One region of the Streptomyces araujoniae genome, then DNA from elsewhere that is predicted to be linked to it. Evidence: riboswitches for the same ligand, from Rfam matches in the RefSeq annotation. Region 1 holds a riboswitch; each other region holds the start of a gene.
What was found. A riboswitch is a leader RNA that binds a small molecule or an ion and turns the genes downstream of it on or off. The one in region 1 is predicted to bind cyclic di-AMP.
Positions count from the first base shown of each region.

Region 1 (4,202 bases):
TTCATCGCCACGCTCTGGACCTGAGGGGTCTGAGAGGCCAGGGGCACTGAGGGGCCTGGGCGACCGGGATGGCTGAGGGACCTGAGGGATCTGGGGGTGCCCAAGGGGCCCGGGTGGCTCCTGAGGAGCGCCTGAGGGGCCTGGGGTCCCCGGCGCCCGGGGCCTGAGAACTTCCCGGGGCCCGAGAGGCTCCCGGAGCCCGATAGGCCGGGGCGGGGAGGCGTGAGGCCCGCCCCGGCCGACGTGCGCTACGCCGGGCGCACGCTGCCGTAGATCGGCATGTAGTAGATCGACTCCTCGCGCACGTTCGCCCCCGGCTTCGGCGCGTGGATCATCATCCCGTCGCCCTTGTAGATGCCGACGTGGCTGATGTCGTCGTAGAAGAAGACCAGGTCACCCGGCTGGAGGTCCGACGTGGCGACGCGGGTGCCGACCTTCACCTGGTCCCAGGTGGTCCGGGGCAGGGTGACCCCCGCCTCCCGCCAGGCCGCCTTGGTCAGCCCCGAGCAGTCGTACGAGGACGGGCCCGTCGCCCCCCACACGTACGGCTTCCCGATCTGGGCGCGGGCGAAGGCCAGCACCTTCTCGGCCTTGGCCGCGTAACCGCTGCCCGTCCCGGCCCCCGTACCCGTACCGGACCCCGGGCTCGTCCCCGTCCCCGTACCGCTGCCGGAGCCAGAACCGGAGCCACCGGCCTCGGCGGACTCCTTCGCGGCCTCCTCGCGGGCCTTCTTCTCCGCCGCCTCGCGCTCCTTGGCCTCGGCCGCCTGGCGGGCGGCCAGCCGCTCCGCCTTCTCCCGGGCCTCGGCCTCCTTCTTCCGCTCCAGCTCCGCCAGCCGCGCCTTCTCCTCGGCGGTCAGCCGCGACAGCAGCGCCCGGGCCTCGGCCAGCTTGGTCTGCACGGTCTGCTTGCCGGTGCGCAGCGCGGTCTGCGTCTCGGTCAGCTTCTCCAGGCTCTTCACGGCCTCCGCGCGCTTCTTCGAGGCCTCGGCCTGCTGCGTGCGGAAGTCGTCGACGGCCTTCTGCTGCCGCTCGGTCGCCCGGCTCATCAGCCGGCTCTGGTCGAAGTACCCCTGCGGGTCGTCCGCCAGGAAGAAGGTCGCGGTGGGCGCGATGCCGCCGGTGCGGTACTGCGCGGCCGCGTAGGCGCCCAGCTCCCGGCGCGCCTCGTTGATCCGCTCGGTCCGCTTCGCCACGTCGGAGAGCAGCGTGTCGACCTTGGCCCGCTGGGTGGTGGAGGCGGCCTTCGCCCGGTTGTACTGCTGGGTCGCGCTGCCCGCCTGCCGGTACAGCTCGTCGACCTTCTTCTGCACGTCCTCGATGGCCGGCCTCGGCTCGGCGGGCGCCGCCGTCGCGTTCTGCGTGGAGAGCAGCGTCACGGAGGCGAGCGCGGCCGTCGTGAACCCGACGGCGGGGGTGGTCGTGCGCACCTTCGTACGCGGCTTGCGATGCGATGCCAAGACCGGCATCTCCTTCCGTGGACCGCCTACCGGGTTAGCTGTCGGGTTCGGACGGAACGGAAGGCTGTCCTACGGTCCGCCTGCGCGGGCACGGACCGATTCACCCCGGTTCTGCGTGTGGGTCCCCGGTTCCGAACCGCCGCGAGGGCAGCACGGATTCGGCAGAGGTGACCGTGAGACGCGGTTCGCCTCAGGGAGCTACGGATCACCTGACCGAGCACGCTAGCCAACGCGGCCCGCCGCTGGGAAGGAGGATGAGCGATATGCCCGATACATTTTCGTGACCTTCTCCCCGGCCGGAACCTGCACCCCCTCCGACCGGCTGCTCCTTCACGGAACGTGGACGTCCGCTCTCCGTCCGTACGGGGCGGACGCCCGTGCCGGTGGCCGCTTGCGGCCTTCGGCCGAACGTTGTCGGTGCGGCCCCCTAGACTCGGAGGGCGATGAGCAGCCTCTTTGACGACAACTTCCTGACCGGCCTCCAGCCCGCGGAGGACGGCCCGCCGCCGCCCCCCGAGGAGCACGCACCCGAAGCGGTGCCGGAGGGACTCTTCGAGGGCGTCTTCGACGCGCCCCCGCCTCCCCGGGACGGGTACTACCGGGACGGTCACCCGCGCCCGGTCATCGACTCCGCCGCACTGCTCGACGGGCTGAACACCGAGCAGCGCGCCGCCGTCGTGCACGCCGGCTGCCCGCTGCTCATCGTCGCCGGGGCCGGTTCCGGCAAGACCCGGGTGCTCACCCACCGCATCGCCCACCTGCTGGCCGAGCGCGGGGTCCACCCGGGGCAGATCCTCGCGATCACCTTCACCAACAAGGCCGCGGGCGAGATGAAGGAGCGCGTCGAGCAGCTGGTGGGCCCGCGCGCCAACGCCATGTGGGTGATGACCTTCCACAGCGCGTGCGTCCGCATCCTGCGCCGCGAGTCGAAGAAGCTCGGCTTCACCTCGTCGTTCTCGATCTACGACGCCGCCGACTCCAAGCGCCTGATGGCCCTGGTCTGCCGCGATCTGGACCTGGACCCCAAGCGCTATCCGCCGAAGTCCTTCACCGCCAAGGTCTCCAACCTCAAGAACGAGCTGATCGACGAGGAGACCTTCGCCGGACAGGCGGCGGACGGCTTCGAGAAGACCCTCGCCCAGGCGTACACGCTCTACCAGGCCCGCCTGCGCGAGGCCAACGCCCTGGACTTCGACGACATCATCATGACGACAGTCCACCTCCTCCAGGCCTTCCCGGACGTGGCCGAGCACTACCGCCGCCGCTTCCGCCACGTCCTGGTCGACGAGTACCAGGACACCAACCACGCCCAGTACACGCTGGTTCGGGAGCTGGTCGGCCCCTCCGGGGAGGCGTCCGACGCCCCCGCCGAGCTGTGCGTGGTGGGTGACGCGGACCAGTCGATCTACGCCTTCCGCGGCGCCACCATCCGCAACATCCTCCAGTTCGAGGAGGACTACCCGGACGCGACGACGATCCTCCTGGAGCAGAACTACCGCTCCACACAGACGATCCTCTCCGCCGCCAACGCCGTCATCGAGCGCAACGAGAGCCGCCGCCCGAAGAACCTCTGGACCAACGCCGGCTCCGGCGCCCGCATCACCGGCTACGTCGCGGACACCGAGCACGACGAGGCCCAGTTCGTCGCCGACGAGATCGACCGCCTCACCGACAAGGGCGACGCCAAGGCGGGCGATGTCGCCGTCTTCTACCGGACCAACGCCCAGTCCCGTGTCTTCGAGGAGATCTTCATCCGGGTCGGCCTGCCCTACAAGGTCGTCGGCGGCGTGCGGTTCTACGAGCGCAAGGAGGTCCGGGACGTCCTGGCCTACCTCCGCGTCCTCGCCAACCCCGAGGACACCGTCCCGCTCCGCCGCATCCTCAACGTGCCCAAGCGCGGCATCGGGGACCGCGCCGAGGCCATGATCGACGCCCTGTCGATGCGCGAGAAGATCTCCTTCCCGCAGGCGCTGCGCCGCGTCGACGAGGCGTACGGCATGGCGGCCCGCTCCTCCAACGCCGTCAAGCGGTTCAACACGCTGATGGAGGAGCTGCGCACGATCGTCGAGTCCGGCGCCGGGCCCGCCGTCGTGCTGGAAGCCGTGCTGGAGCGCACGGGCTATCTGGCCGAGCTCCAGGCCTCCACGGACCCGCAGGACGAGACCCGTATCGAGAACCTCCAGGAACTCGCCGCCGTCGCCCTCGAATTCGAGCAGGAGCGCGGCGAGGAGGAGGGCGCGGGCACGCTCGCGGAGTTCCTGGAGAAGGTCGCGCTGGTGGCCGACTCCGACCAGATCCCCGACGAGGACGAGGACGGCTCCGGCGTCATCACGCTGATGACCCTGCACACGGCGAAGGGCCTGGAGTTCCCGGTCGTCTTCCTCACCGGCCTGGAGGACGGCGTCTTCCCGCACATGCGGGCCCTCGGCCAGACCAAGGAGCTGGAGGAGGAGCGCCGTCTCGCCTATGTCGGCATCACCCGCGCCCGCGAGCGGCTCTATCTGACCCGGGCCGCCATGCGCAGCGCCTGGGGACAGCCCTCGTACAACCCGCCCTCGCGGTTCCTGGAGGAGATCCCGGAAACGCACCTGGACTGGAAGCGCAAGGGCCCGATGGCCGCCCCGGCCGGCCCCACCTCGGGCATCACGTCCTCGCTCTCCTCCTCGCGCTCGCGCTCCGGCCCCTCGGGCTTCGCCACCCGGCGCTCCACGGAGAAGCCGACGGTCTCGCTGGCGGTGGGGG
Region 1 covers NZ_CP194070.1:4,925,555-4,929,756, forward strand. Annotated here, with positions in the region: gene ACQ9ZG_RS21280 (hypothetical protein) at 1-24, shown strand, start outside; gene ACQ9ZG_RS21285 (C40 family peptidase) at 249-1,469, opposite strand; cyclic di-AMP (ydaO/yuaA leader) riboswitch at 1,468-1,634, opposite strand; gene pcrA (DNA helicase PcrA) at 1,904-4,202, shown strand, end outside.

Region 2 (4,202 bases), 2.1 Mb from region 1:
GCAGGCGCTGCGGGTCCGTGTCCCGTACGGCGCCCAGGGCGACCTGGTCCGCGTGCACCCCGGTGAGGAGTGGCTGTACGTCGTCGGCGGACGGCTGCGGGTCGCGCTGGGGGAGACCGTGCACGATCTGGACCCGGGCGACAGCGCCCACTTCGACTCGCTCACCCCGCACCGGATCGCGGCCCTGGACCGCGGCGGGGCGGAGCTGCTCTTCGTCCACTCCCTGCTCCAGAGCCCCGCGGCCGAGCTGTGCCTCGGCAACGCCCTCCACGCGCGCTGACCCCGCGTACCACCGCGGCCCCGCACACCTGCGGACCTCCGCGCTCCGGACCCCCGTACCTCCGGACCCTTCGTACCCACCGGCCGTGAGACCGGCAGAGAGGACCGTCATGTCCGATTCCGAACACTACGACCCGCTGAGTCCCCGGCGGCCTAAGGCCACGAAGGACGCGCAGGAGCGCCGGATGCCGCGCGGTCTGGTGATCCGCCTCATCGCCTACCTGGTGGTCGGCCATGTGATCGCGGCCTTCCTCTACCTGCTCTTCATGGTGGCGGGCGCGGAGTAGCCGCTCAGCCCTGGTCGAGCAGGCGCTCGCGCAGCCGCTCCCGGGTGGCGGCGGAGACGCCCAGTCCCTCCGAGAGATAGCGGTCCGTCGAGCCCCAGGTCTCGTCGATGGCCGTGAACGCCGCCGCGAGGTAGGAGGACTGGGCCCCGAAGAGCGGGTTGAGCAGCTCCATCACCTCGGGGGACATCCCCGTCGCGGACATGTCCGTGCGCTTCACCTTGTACCGGCGGTGCGGGTCGTTGGACTTGAGGTAGTCCGCCTCGATCGCCTCGCGCTCGACGCCGACCGCGAGCAGCGAGACCGCGATCGACAGCCCCGCCCGGTCCTTGCCCGCCGCGCAGTGCATCAGGGCCGGAACGCTGTCCTCCGCCAGGGCGTGGAGGACGCGGCTGTGCTCGGCGGTGCGGTCCACGATGGTCGCGCGGTACATGTGGAGCATCCGCTCGGTGCCCTTGCCGCCGGCCAGGATCGAGCGCAGCTGCTCGATGTTCCCGTCGCGCACCAGCCGCCAGAACTCGGCTCCGTCGGCCGGATCCGAGAGCGGAATGCTGACATTGCGGACACCGGCCAACTCGATGTCGTATCCGTCGAGCTGGTGGTCGGCGGAGTTGCGGAAGTCGAAGACGGTGTGCAGCCCGAGCCCGGAGAGGAAGGCCGCGTCCTCGGCGGTGGCGTGTGCCAGGTGGCCGCTGCGGTAGAGCCGGCCGAAGGCGGTGCGCCGCCCGTCCGTGGTGGGGAGCCCGCCCACGTCGCGGAAGTTGCGGACTCCGTTCAGTGCGGTCTCGGTCGGCGGGACCTGCGGCACCTGCTGCGTCACGGTGGCTCCTGAAGTCTCTGGCGTCGGCGCGGCTCTCCGGCGAGGGCGCTCCTGTGACGATACGACATCGATTCGGCCGAAAATCATGGGCCGGATGACGGAGTGTCAGAAGTGGTGCCGACGGCATGTCCGTATTGGTGCATTTCGCAGAACATGCCCCGCTAATGGGGGAGATGGGATTCCCTAGGTGAGCGGGATCATATCCGTGACGGACCGTGGCGACGGAGCCCGGTCGTTTTCCCGGGATCCGTACGGAAAGCCAAGATCCGTAATCCACGGAGTGTGACGGGAAATCCGGGGCGGAATTGAATCGATGATTCCGGGAGGCAACCGACGGCTTGTTCCCGTCGTCCTGACTCGTTTACGGTCACCGTCAATCCGGACGGACCGCCTAATCCTGCCGCCGCCCGGAATTCGCACCCACCCACTCACGTGTGGCAGGAGCGGGGGAACCAGGTAAGCCGCCGGCCCGGAGCGATCCGGACCGGCTAGGGGTGAAGCCGCCATCCAGCGGCCGGGCATCTCCAGCCCGAACCCGACAGCTCACCTCGCAGGCGCCGGAGAGGAACTTCCCCATGCCCGCACAGGGTAAGCACCGCCGTCCCAAGTCCGGCCCGATCACCCGCGGCGTCCTCGCCGCGGGCACCGGCGGCGCCGTACTCGCCCTCCCGCTGATCGGCGCCACCGGCGCCCACGCAGCGGAGAAGGCCGCCCCGGCCGTCAAGCCCGCCGCCGCCACGGCCGCGGTCGTGCCGGCCGCCGCCCCGCAGGCCGCGCCCGCCAAGGCGAAGGCCGCCCCGAAGACGTACTCCGTCGTCTCCGGCGACTACCTCGCGAAGATCGCCGCCGAGCACCAGCTCAAGGGCGGCTGGCAGAAGCTGTACCAGGACAACCGCTCCACCGTCGGCGAGAACCCCAGCCTGATCTTCCCGGGCATGAAGCTCACCCTCGGCGCCAAGGCCGCCGGCTCCGCCGCGCCCTCCGAGGCCAAGAAGGCCGCCCCGGCGCCCAGGTCCGCCCCGAAGGCCGAGAAGAAGGCCGCCCCCAAGGCCGCGCCGAAGAAGGCCGAGCAGGCGCCCAAGGGCGACACCATCTCGGCCGACGAGTCGGACGCCGCGCAGAAGCGGAGCGGTGCCACCACCCAGACCGGCGCCTCGCAGTCCACCGGCTCCGGCTGGACCGCCCCGCTGGACAGCGCCCAGGTCACCACCCAGTACCGCGCCTCCGGCTCCAGCTGGTCCAGCGGCTACCACACCGGTGCCGACTTCCGCGCCGCCTCCGGCACCCCCGTCCGCGCCATCGGCCCGGGCACCGTGGTCTCGGCAGGCTGGAGCGGTTCGTACGGCAACGAGGTCGTCATCCGCCACGCGGACGGCATGTACTCCCAGTACGCCCACCAGTCCTCGCTGAACGTCTCCACCGGCCAGACCGTCACCGGCGGCCAGCAGATCGGCCTCTCCGGCTCCACCGGCAACTCCACCGGTCCGCACCTCCACTTCGAGGTCCGCACCGGCCCGAGCTACGGCTCGGACGTCGACCCGGTCGCCTACCTGCGCCAGCACGGCGTCTCCCTCTGACCCGAGGGCGGCCCGCACCGGGCGTGAAGTGATCGAGGGCGGTGTGCTGTGGCACACCGCCCTCTACTTATTCCGGCTTTACCCAAATCAGACCGGGTGGTCTATGTCACCACCCGTCAACCCCGTATTACGGTCGCGTAGGTCACATTGAACGGTGCAGGATATGTGCTTGTGGCAGACGATTCGAGAACCCAGCAGCAGAACACCATCGGGTCGTACGCGGCGATCGGGGACAGTTTCACCGAAGGCGTCGGAGACCCCGGCCCCGACGGCACCTTTGTCGGCTGGGCGGACCGGTTCGCGGTTCTCCTCGCCGACCGGCTCCCCGCCCCCGACGCGGCGACGAACCCGGACGAGACCCGGCACGGGAATTTCCGCTACGCCAATCTCGCCGTACGCGGACGCCTCCTCGACCAGATCGTCGAGGAGCAGATCCCCCGCGCCAAGGAGCTGGCCCCCGACCTGGTCAGCTTCTGCGCGGGCGGCAACGACATCATCCGGCCCGGCACCGACCCCGACGACCTGGCCGAGCGGTACGAGAAGGCCGTCGCGGAGCTGACCGAGGCGGTCGGCTCCGTCATGATCACCACCGGCTTCGACACCCGGGGCGTCCCGGTGCTGCGCCATATGCGGGGCAAGATCGCCACGTACAACGTCCACCTCCGGGCCATCGCGGACCGCTACCGCTGCCCGGTGCTCGACCTGTGGTCGCTGCGCTCGGTGCAGGACCGGCGCGCCTGGGACGCCGACCGGCTCCACCTCTCGCCCGAGGGCCACACCCGGGTCGCGCTGCGCGCCGCCCAGGTCCTCGGCCACGACGTCCCGGCCGACCCGGACCAGCCCTGGCCGCCGCAGGCCCAGCGCAGCACCTTCCACGAGGGGCGCGACAACATCCAGTGGGCGCGGGAGTACCTCGTGCCGTGGATCGGGCGGCGGCTGCGCGGCGAGTCGTCCGGCGACCACGTCGAGGCCAAGCGCCCGGACCTGCTGCCGCTGTAGCAGCAGGTGCCCAGGGGCTCGGGTTCTCAGGGATTCAGGGGCTCAGGGTTCAGCAGGGGGAGCGTACGCCGGGTCGGGCCCGGGACCAGGGGTCCGTCCGGCGCCGGGCCCCCGCCCGGCCCGGCCGGTATCCGCTCCAGCACACCGCCCGCGAAGACGTCGTACAGCGGCAGCGTCTCCAGGTGCACATAGCCGATGTGGCAGTCGCAGACGGCGAGCGGACAGGCCCGCGGACCGAGCGCC
Region 2 covers NZ_CP194070.1:6,997,415-7,001,616, forward strand. Annotated here, with positions in the region: gene ACQ9ZG_RS29810 (helix-turn-helix domain-containing protein) at 1-280, shown strand, start outside; gene ACQ9ZG_RS29815 (DUF6126 family protein) at 390-566, shown strand; gene ACQ9ZG_RS29820 (tyrosine-protein phosphatase) at 571-1,383, opposite strand; cyclic di-AMP (ydaO/yuaA leader) riboswitch at 1,795-1,955, shown strand; gene ACQ9ZG_RS29825 (LysM peptidoglycan-binding domain-containing M23 family metallopeptidase) at 1,959-2,960, shown strand; gene ACQ9ZG_RS29830 (SGNH/GDSL hydrolase family protein) at 3,132-3,959, shown strand; gene ACQ9ZG_RS29835 (STM4011 family radical SAM protein) at 3,986-4,202, opposite strand, start outside.
Region 2: linked by a shared signal. The riboswitch ahead of ACQ9ZG_RS29825 (LysM peptidoglycan-binding domain-containing M23 family metallopeptidase) and the one ahead of ACQ9ZG_RS21285 (C40 family peptidase) in region 1 are both predicted to bind cyclic di-AMP.

Region 3 (4,202 bases), 2.0 Mb from region 1:
CCATCTACGCCATCTGCGATCTGCTCGGCGTCCCGCGCGAGGACCAGGACGACTTCCGGGACTGGGCGGGCATGATGATCCGCCACGGCGGCGGCCCGCGCGGCGGGGTGGCGCGGTCGGTGAAGAAGATGCGCGGCTATCTCGCCGAACTCATCCACCGGAAGCGGGAGAACCCCGGCGACGACCTGATCTCCGGGCTGATCCGGGCCAGCGACCACGGCGAGCACCTCACCGAGAACGAGGCCGCGGCGATGGCGTTCATCCTGCTCTTCGCCGGGTTCGAGACGACGGTCAATCTGATCGGGAACGGTACGTACGCCCTGCTGCGCCATCCCGAACAGCGCGCCCGGCTCGAAGAGTCGCTGGCAGCCGGCGAGAGTGCGCTGCTGGCCACCGGGATCGAGGAGCTGCTCCGGTTCGACGGGCCGGTGGAGCTGGCGACCTGGCGGTACGCCACCGAGGCGCTGACGCTCGGCGGGCAGGAGATCGCGGCCGGGGATCCGGTGTTGGTGGTGCTGGCGGCGGCGGACCGGGACCCGGAGCGGTTCACGGATCCGGACACGCTCGATCTGTCACGGAGTGACAATCAGCATCTCGGCTACGGTCACGGAATCCATTACTGCCTGGGAGCGCCGCTGGCCCGGCTGGAGGGCCAGGCGGCGGTCGCGACGCTGCTGAAACGCCTTCCTGGCCTGCGACTTGCGGCAGAACCTGCCGATTTGCGCTGGCGCGGCGGGCTCATCATGCGTGGACTGCGCACGCTGCCGGTGCAGTTCGAGCCGGGACGCCGGCTCGGGGAAGGTGACACGCTGTCACCTCTGTGACTTTCACGTGATCTGCGCTGCACCGACTTGTGACATGCGTTCGAGTCCCGCTAGGTTCACGGTTCGACGCGTCGGCCGGCCGTTCACCGTTGGCCCGTCCGTCACTTGCGCAACCTGCGCCACGCGCACGCGCAACGGCTCCACGCCCACGCGCATCAGCTTCATGCTCCTCAGTTCCTGCTTGTCAGTCGCACGGAAGGCAAACTCCATGGGCTCCGCGAACGGCAGACACCGCCGCCCTCGTCAGGCACCCGCCATCGTCGTCGCCGCAGGGGTGACCGGATCGGCCATCGCTCTTCCGCTCCTCGGCGCGACCGGCGCACACGCGGCCGACGCCACCACCTGGGACCGGGTCGCGGAGTGCGAGAGCGGCGGCATGTGGAGTGCCGACCTCGGCAACGGCTACTACGGCGGGCTCCAGTTCTCGCAGGAGACCTGGTCGGCGTACGGAGGCACCGCCTACGCGGAGCGGGCCGACCTCGCCAGCCGCTCGCAGCAGATAGCCGTCGCGGAGAAGGTCCTGGCGGACAAGGGTCCGCAGGCGTGGCCGAGCTGCGCGGTCATCTCGGGCCTCGCGGTGGACGGCAGCCTGCCCGGCGTCGACCCCGGTACGACGCCCTCCGCCGACCCCACCCAGGACCCGACGACCGCTCCGGCGGACGAAGCGGATGAAAAGGGTGAAGCGGGAGAGTCCGGTGAAAAGGATTCAACTGGCGTGGGCGGTAAGCCCGGCAGCACCGGCACGGGCGAGAAGGGGGACGGGACGGGCGGCGGCAGCGATGCGCTCGACCCCTCCGGTGAGTCTTCCGCCCCGCCCGCCACCGGGAAGACCGGGAAGGCCGGTGAGGCCGGTTCCCCCGACGCCTCCCGGCCCTCCATCCCCGACCGCTCCGGCGGCGGCAAGCACCGGGGCGCCCCGGCTCCCGAGGAGACCGGGGCGGTGGGCGAGGACGGCCCCCGTGAGTCCGGCCGGCACGCCTCGCGGGGTGCGGGCGACGCGCGGGACGGCGGCGCGGTCGCCGGGGGCGGGTACACCGTGCAGCCCGGCGACAACCTCTGGGCCATCGCTGACGCACAGGAACTTCCCCAGGGGTGGACCGGCCTGTACGAGGCCAACAAGGACATTCTGGGCTCCGACCCGGACCTGATCCTTCCCGGCCAGAGCCTGGACCTGGGGCTGGGCGAGGACGCTGCGGAAGGTGCCGGTGCGGCGGCCGGCGAGACCGCCGACGAGGCCGCCGAGGCGCCTGCCGCCAACTGATCGAACCCGGCGAAACACCTCAAAATCGAGGGCAGTTCAGAGGCCTATGTCCACTTATGCGTAAGTGAGACATGGGTCTCTTTGCTTCAACTGGCACGTCATGGCCGCCCGCTCGGCGGAGATCCCCTCCGACCTGCGGAAACGGCCCGTCAAGGTCAGGCGGTAAGCCTCGATTGGGGCGCTATGTCCGTCTTTGAATGTCGGGGTTGCCTGTGTTTACGGTCGGAGCCGCTCGCACCGCGGGCCCCGTCGACCGTCACGCCGAATCCTGCCGTCGGTCGGAGGGAACAGACGCGTAAAGCGCCGTAGGCAGGAGCGGGGGACCCAGGTAGGCCGCCGGGTCCGCACGGCCTCGTCGACGTCCAGGACGGAGACGGGAACGTACGGGACCGGCTTGGGGTGAAGCCGCGCGCAAGGTCGCGCGGCCGGGCAACTCATCAGTCCGAACCCGACAGCTCACCTCGTAGGCGTCGGTGAGGAGATTCGTTCCATGCTGCTGAACAGCAAGGGCAAGCACCGCCGCCCGTCCAAGGCCACCCGTCTCGCCACCCTGGTCGGCGTCACCGGTGCCGCCGTGGCCGTCCCGCTGATGGGCGCCACCAACGCCTCCGCCGCCTCCGTCTCCACCTGGGACGCCGTCGCCCAGTGCGAGTCCGGTGGCAACTGGTCCATCAACACCGGCAACGGCTACTACGGCGGGCTGCAGTTCTCGCAGTCCAGCTGGGCCGCCGCCGGCGGTACGCAGTACGCCCCGCGCGCCGACCTGGCCACCAAGGGCCAGCAGATAGCCACCGCCGAGCGCCTGCTCGACATGCAGGGTCCGGGCGCCTGGGCCTGCGCCGGTGCCGGCGGTCTCACCAACGACGGCGTGGACCCGGGCGTGAGCACCGGCTCCGGCCAGTCCACCGCCAAGACGCAGAAGGCGCAGCCCGAGCGCAAGGCCGAGCAGCCCACCACGCGCAGCGAGCAGCGCACCGCCCCGGCCGCCCCCAAGGCCGAGAGCTCCAAGAAGACCGTCACCACGCCGACCGGCAAGAAGGTCAAGAAGGGCGACGGCGAGTACAAGGTCGTGGCCGGTGACACCCTGAGCAAGATCGCTCAGAAGGAAGGCGTCAAGGGCGGCTGGAGCAAGCTCTTCAAGCTCAACGACGACATCGTCCAGGACGCGGACCTGATCTACCCGGGTCAGCAGCTGCACCTGAAGTAACCGCAGCGTCTCCTCCCCGGAGGGAGGGGGTCCGGCGGCACCCTCCCTCGCACGGCTCCCCGGCCCGGCGCGCTACTCCCCCCGTGCGCGCCGGGCCGGGGCATGTCCGTGTGGGGGGCCCGCGTTCCCGGGGTCCGAGGGGCTCCTCCGGCCGGGGATGCGTTCACCTCTTGTCGGCAGCGCTTATTACCGGCCAGTAGATTTCTGGAGTTTTGTCCCGTCATGCGGGTCCTTGGGTCCTTTTTCGTCCCAGGAGGCGGGCGGTCGGCCGACTGACGCGGCCGGGCCGGTTAGGCTCGTGTCGCAAGGCCACAGTGACCCTGCACAACCAGTGTCATATCCCAGAAGGAGATGCCTCGTGCCGTCCATCGACGTCGTCGTAGCCAGGGAAATCCTCGACTCCCGGGGCAACCCCACGGTCGAGGTCGAGGTCGGCCTCGACGACGGCAGCACCGGCCGTGCTGCTGTTCCGTCCGGCGCCTCCACCGGTGCGTTCGAGGCCATCGAGCTTCGCGACGGTGACCCCAACCGCTACCTGGGCAAGGGTGTCGAGAAGGCCGTCCTCGCCGTCATCGAGCAGATCGGCCCGGAGCTGGTCGGCTACGACGCCACCGAGCAGCGCCTCATCGACCAGGCGATGTTCGACCTGGACGCCACCGAGAACAAGGCCTCGCTCGGCGCGAACGCCATCCTCGGCGTCTCGCTCGCCGTCGCCCACGCCGCCTCCGAGGCATCCGACCTGCCGCTCTTCCGCTACCTCGGCGGCCCGAACGCGCACCTGCTGCCCGTTCCGATGATGAACATCCTGAACGGCGGCTCGCACGCCGACTCCAACGTGGACATCCAGGAGTTCATGATCGCGCCGATCGGCGCGGAGTCCTTCTCCGAGGCCCTGCGCTGGGGCGCGGAG
Region 3 covers NZ_CP194070.1:2,883,070-2,887,271, reverse strand. Annotated here, with positions in the region: gene ACQ9ZG_RS12220 (cytochrome P450 family protein) at 1-824, shown strand, start outside; gene ACQ9ZG_RS12215 (hypothetical protein) at 828-989, opposite strand; gene ACQ9ZG_RS12210 (transglycosylase family protein) at 1,033-2,085, shown strand; cyclic di-AMP (ydaO/yuaA leader) riboswitch at 2,377-2,570, shown strand; gene ACQ9ZG_RS12205 (transglycosylase family protein) at 2,576-3,292, shown strand; gene eno (phosphopyruvate hydratase) at 3,651-4,202, shown strand, end outside.
Region 3: linked by a shared signal. The riboswitch ahead of ACQ9ZG_RS12205 (transglycosylase family protein) and the one ahead of ACQ9ZG_RS21285 (C40 family peptidase) in region 1 are both predicted to bind cyclic di-AMP.

Region 4 (4,202 bases), 2.7 Mb from region 1:
CCGGCGGCATCGTGCTCGGCATCGACGGGCAGGCGACCTACCCGGTCACCGAGCTGACCCTCGCACCCGGCGCCATGCTGGCCCTCTTCACCGACGGGCTCATCGAGCGCCCCGGGACCGACATCGACGAGGGCATCGAACGGCTGCGCGCCACGATCGAGGGGGTCGGCTCCGCGCCGCTGGCCGAGACCGCGAACCGGGTGATCGGGGAGGCCCGGCAGGCCACGGACCGCCCCGACGACATCGCCCTGCTGCTGGCGGCCCGCTGGACGCACCCGCCGCGGAAGCCGCCGCCACCGGCTCCCGGAACCGCCCCGCCCGGCCTGTGGCGGACCTTCCGCGGGCCGGGTCCCGGCGGCGCGAGGAGCACCCCGGACCCGGCCTGACGGGCACCGGCCCCGTACAGGTCAGGTGCCCGTACGGGGCCGGTGCCGTGAGGATCACGCGCCCGAGGCGTCCAGCATGCCCTCGCGCTCCACGACCTTGATCCGCTCACGGCCCTGGGCCGCGCCGAGCGCCTGCTCGTGGGCGTCCAGCCGGTGCCAGCCCTCCCACGTCGTGTAGCGGACGTTCCGGCTCTCCAGGAAGGCCTCCACGGCCTCCGGGGCGGGCGTCGCCGGCTCGGGCAGCCGTCCGGCGGCGAGGTCCTCCAGGAGGCAGGCGACCGTCTCGTTGGCGTCGCCCTTGGTGTGGCCGATCAGACCGATCGGGCCGCGCTTGATCCAGCCGGTGACGTAGACCGAGGCCATGTGCTCGTCGCCGGAGACGACCCGGCCCGCCTCGTGCGGGACCGTGCCGGAGGCCACGTCGAAGGGGAGCTTGGGCAGTTCCTCCGAGTAGTAGCCGACGGCCCGGTAGACGCTCTGCATCTCCCAGTCGGTGAACCTGCCGGTGCCCCGGACGTTGCCGGTGCCGTCCAGCTCGGTGCGCTCGGTGCGCAGCGCGGTGACCTTGCCGTCCTCGCCGAGGATCTCGACCGGGGACTCGAAGAAGTGCAGGAAGAGCTTGTGCGGACGGTCGCCGGTATCGCGGATCGCCCAGTTCTCCAGGGTCTGCGCGACCATGTTGGCCTGCTTGTTCTCCCGCCGGGTGGCGATGGAGCCCTCGTCGTAGTCGATGTCCTCGGGGTTGACGATGACCTCGATGTTGGGGGAGTGGTCCAGCTCCCGCAGCTCCATCGGGCTGAACTTGGCCTGCGCCGGGCCACGCCGCCCGAACACATGCACCTCCAGCGCCTTGTTCGCCTTGAGGCCCTGGTACACGTTGTCCGGGATCTCGGTCGGCAGCAGCTCGTCCGCCGTCTTGGCCAGCACCCGGGCCACGTCCAGCGCCACGTTGCCGACGCCGAGGACGGCGACCTTCTCGGCGGTCAGCGGCCAGGTGCGCGGGACCTCGGGGTGGCCGTCGTACCAGGAGACGAACTCGGCCGCGCCGTAGGAGCCGTCCAGCCCGATGCCGGGGATGTCCAGCGCCCGGTCGGCCTCGGCGCCGGTGGAGAAGATCACCGCGTCGTAGAAGGAGCGCAGGTCGTCCAGGTCGATGTCGTTCGGGTAGCTGACGTTGCCGAAGAGACGGATCTGCGGCTTGTCCAGCACCTGGTGCAGCGCCTTGACGATGCCCTTGATCCGGGGGTGGTCGGGGGCCACTCCGTAGCGGATCAGGCCGAAGGGAGCGGGCATGCGCTCGAACAGGTCGATCGAGACACCCGGGTCCTGGCAGACCTCGGATTTGAGCAGCGCGTCCGCAGCGTAGATACCGGCGGGGCCGGCTCCGACAATGGCGACGCGGACGGGGCGTGTCATGGCGTGTTGATCCTTAAGGCGGGCGAACGCGGGCAGGTCAGGCAGGTCGGGCAGGTTACAGAGTACGCGGCAAGTAAGGGTGGGCTTACTAGTGTCCACCCCACACGGTAAGCCAAGGCCGCGTGAGGCTCCCGACCCACCCTACGGAACCGCCCGATAAGTCCGTTTCTTCGGGTCGTTATGGGTGATTTGGGTCTTTGATTACCGAATTCCATAAAAGGGCCATTGGGTGCCTTGGGTCGCTTTGGCCTTACCCGTTCCGGCCGCCTCCGCCCGGAGTGGTGAGCGTCACGTCCCGGGGGTGCGGACGCAGAAGCGGAGCGTTCGGTTCCCTTCTCCGTGAAGAGAGTTGACGCCGTGACGGAACCGGGCCGGCCGGGAATTCCGCTCATTCGATCTTGCGGAAAAAGAAGATCCGGAATTCGGGGCTTGTTCCGCCCGATGTTTTTCGCCTACGGTCACGGTCAATCCGGATGGAACGCCGAATCCTGCCGCCGTCCGGGAATCCGCAACCCACTCACGTACGGCAGGAGCGGGGGACCCAGGTAAGTCGCCGATCCGGTCTCCGGAGCGGCTAGGGGTGAAGTCGCACGTCCCGTGCGGCCAGACATCTCCCGTCTGAACCCGACAGCTCACCCCGTAGGCGCCGGAGAGGAAATTCCCCATGCCCGCACCGGGTAAGCACCGCCGTCCCAAGTCCGTCTCGCTGGGCCGTGGCATCGCCGCCGTGACCACGGGTGGAGCCGTTCTGGCCCTTCCCGTCCTCGGCGCCACCACCGCCTCCGCCGCCCCCGCTCCGTCCGTCGCGGAAAAGGCCGTAACATCCGTCTCCGTGACCGCCCAGGCGAATTCCGTGACGAAGGCCGCGCCCGCCAAGCATTCCGTGGTGTCCGGCGAATCGCTTTCCAAGATCGCCCGCGACTATTCCGTCAGCGGCGGCTGGAAGAAGCTCTACGAAGGCAACCGGAAGGTCATCGGGGAGAACCCGCACCTTATTCACCCGGGTATCACCCTCACCGTCGGCGCCAAGGCTGCCGCCCCGTCAGACGCCAAGGCCGGAAAGGCCGGCAAGTCGGCCCCGACCGCCGACCGCGCCGCCTCGGCCGAGCGTGCCGACCGCTCCGCGCGTGCCGCCGCCCCCGCCGCCCAGGCTGCCCCGGCCGCCGCCGCCCCGACCGCGTACACCAACGACCTCGACGGCTGGATCAAGGAGTCGCTGGCGGTCATGGCCCAGCACGGCATCCCCGGCAGCTACGAGGGCATCCACCGCAACATCATCCGCGAGTCCTCGGGCAACCCGAACGCGATCAACAACTGGGACTCCAACGCGGCCAAGGGCACCCCGTCCAAGGGGCTGCTCCAGGTCATCGACCCGACCTTCCGCGCCTACCACGTGCCCGGCACCTCGACCGACAGCTACGACCCGGTCGCCAACATCGTCGCCGCGTGCAACTACGCCGCGGACCGCTACGGCTCGATCGACAACGTCTTCGGCGCCTACTGATCACCGGGCGCACCCGGCGTACGACAGCCCGAGGGGCCCCGGACCGCACGGTCCGGGGCCCCTCTCGCGTGCCGGGAAGTTACCCCCAAGTTTCTCGTGACTTACCACGCGATCAGCAGTAGAACCTGTTGCATTCTGCCGAGAGTGAGGTAGGTCATATGGGCGACACTGTCCAGCACAACGACGTCTCGAAAGGCGTCTCCCGTCGACGTTTCATCACGGGAACAGGTTCTCTTCTGGGGGTCGCGGCGCTCGCCGGGCCCACCGCCCCGGTCTGGGCCGCGCCCCGTACGGCGGCGGCCCCCATCGGCTCCGGAGCCCATGTGCCGGTGCTGGTCGTCGGCACCGGCTACGGCGGCTCGGTGGCCGCGCTCCGGCTCGCCCAGGCCGGTACGGACGTGCACATGGTCGAGATGGGCATGGCCTGGGACACCCCGGGCGCGGACGGCAAGATCTTCGCCAACACCACCCGGCCCGACGACCGCTCGTTCTGGCTGCGCACCCGGACCAAGCAGCCGCTGAGCAACTTCCTCGGCTTCCCGATCGACAGACAGGTCAACCGCTACACCGGGATCCTGGACGCCGAGGAGTTCGCCGGCATCACCGTCTACCAGGGGCGTGGCGTCGGCGGCGGCTCGCTGGTCAACGGCGGCATGGCCGTCACCCCGAAGCGGGAGAACTTCGCCGCCGTCCTCCCGACGGTGGACGCCGGCGAGATGTACCGCACCTACTACCCCCGGGCCAACGCCGACCTCGGGGTCTCCACCATCGACCCCGCCTGGTTCGACACGGTCGACTGCTACCAGTACGCGAGGGTCGGCCGGAAGCACGCCCAGCGCGCCGGCTTCCCCTTCCTCTTCGTCCCCGCCGTCTACGACTGGGACTACATGAAGCAG
Region 4 covers NZ_CP194070.1:7,606,377-7,610,578, forward strand. Annotated here, with positions in the region: gene ACQ9ZG_RS32125 (SpoIIE family protein phosphatase) at 1-386, shown strand, start outside; gene ACQ9ZG_RS32130 (FAD-dependent oxidoreductase) at 441-1,802, opposite strand; cyclic di-AMP (ydaO/yuaA leader) riboswitch at 2,303-2,463, shown strand; gene ACQ9ZG_RS32135 (transglycosylase SLT domain-containing protein) at 2,467-3,306, shown strand; gene ACQ9ZG_RS32140 (GMC oxidoreductase) at 3,465-4,202, shown strand, end outside.
Region 4: linked by a shared signal. The riboswitch ahead of ACQ9ZG_RS32135 (transglycosylase SLT domain-containing protein) and the one ahead of ACQ9ZG_RS21285 (C40 family peptidase) in region 1 are both predicted to bind cyclic di-AMP.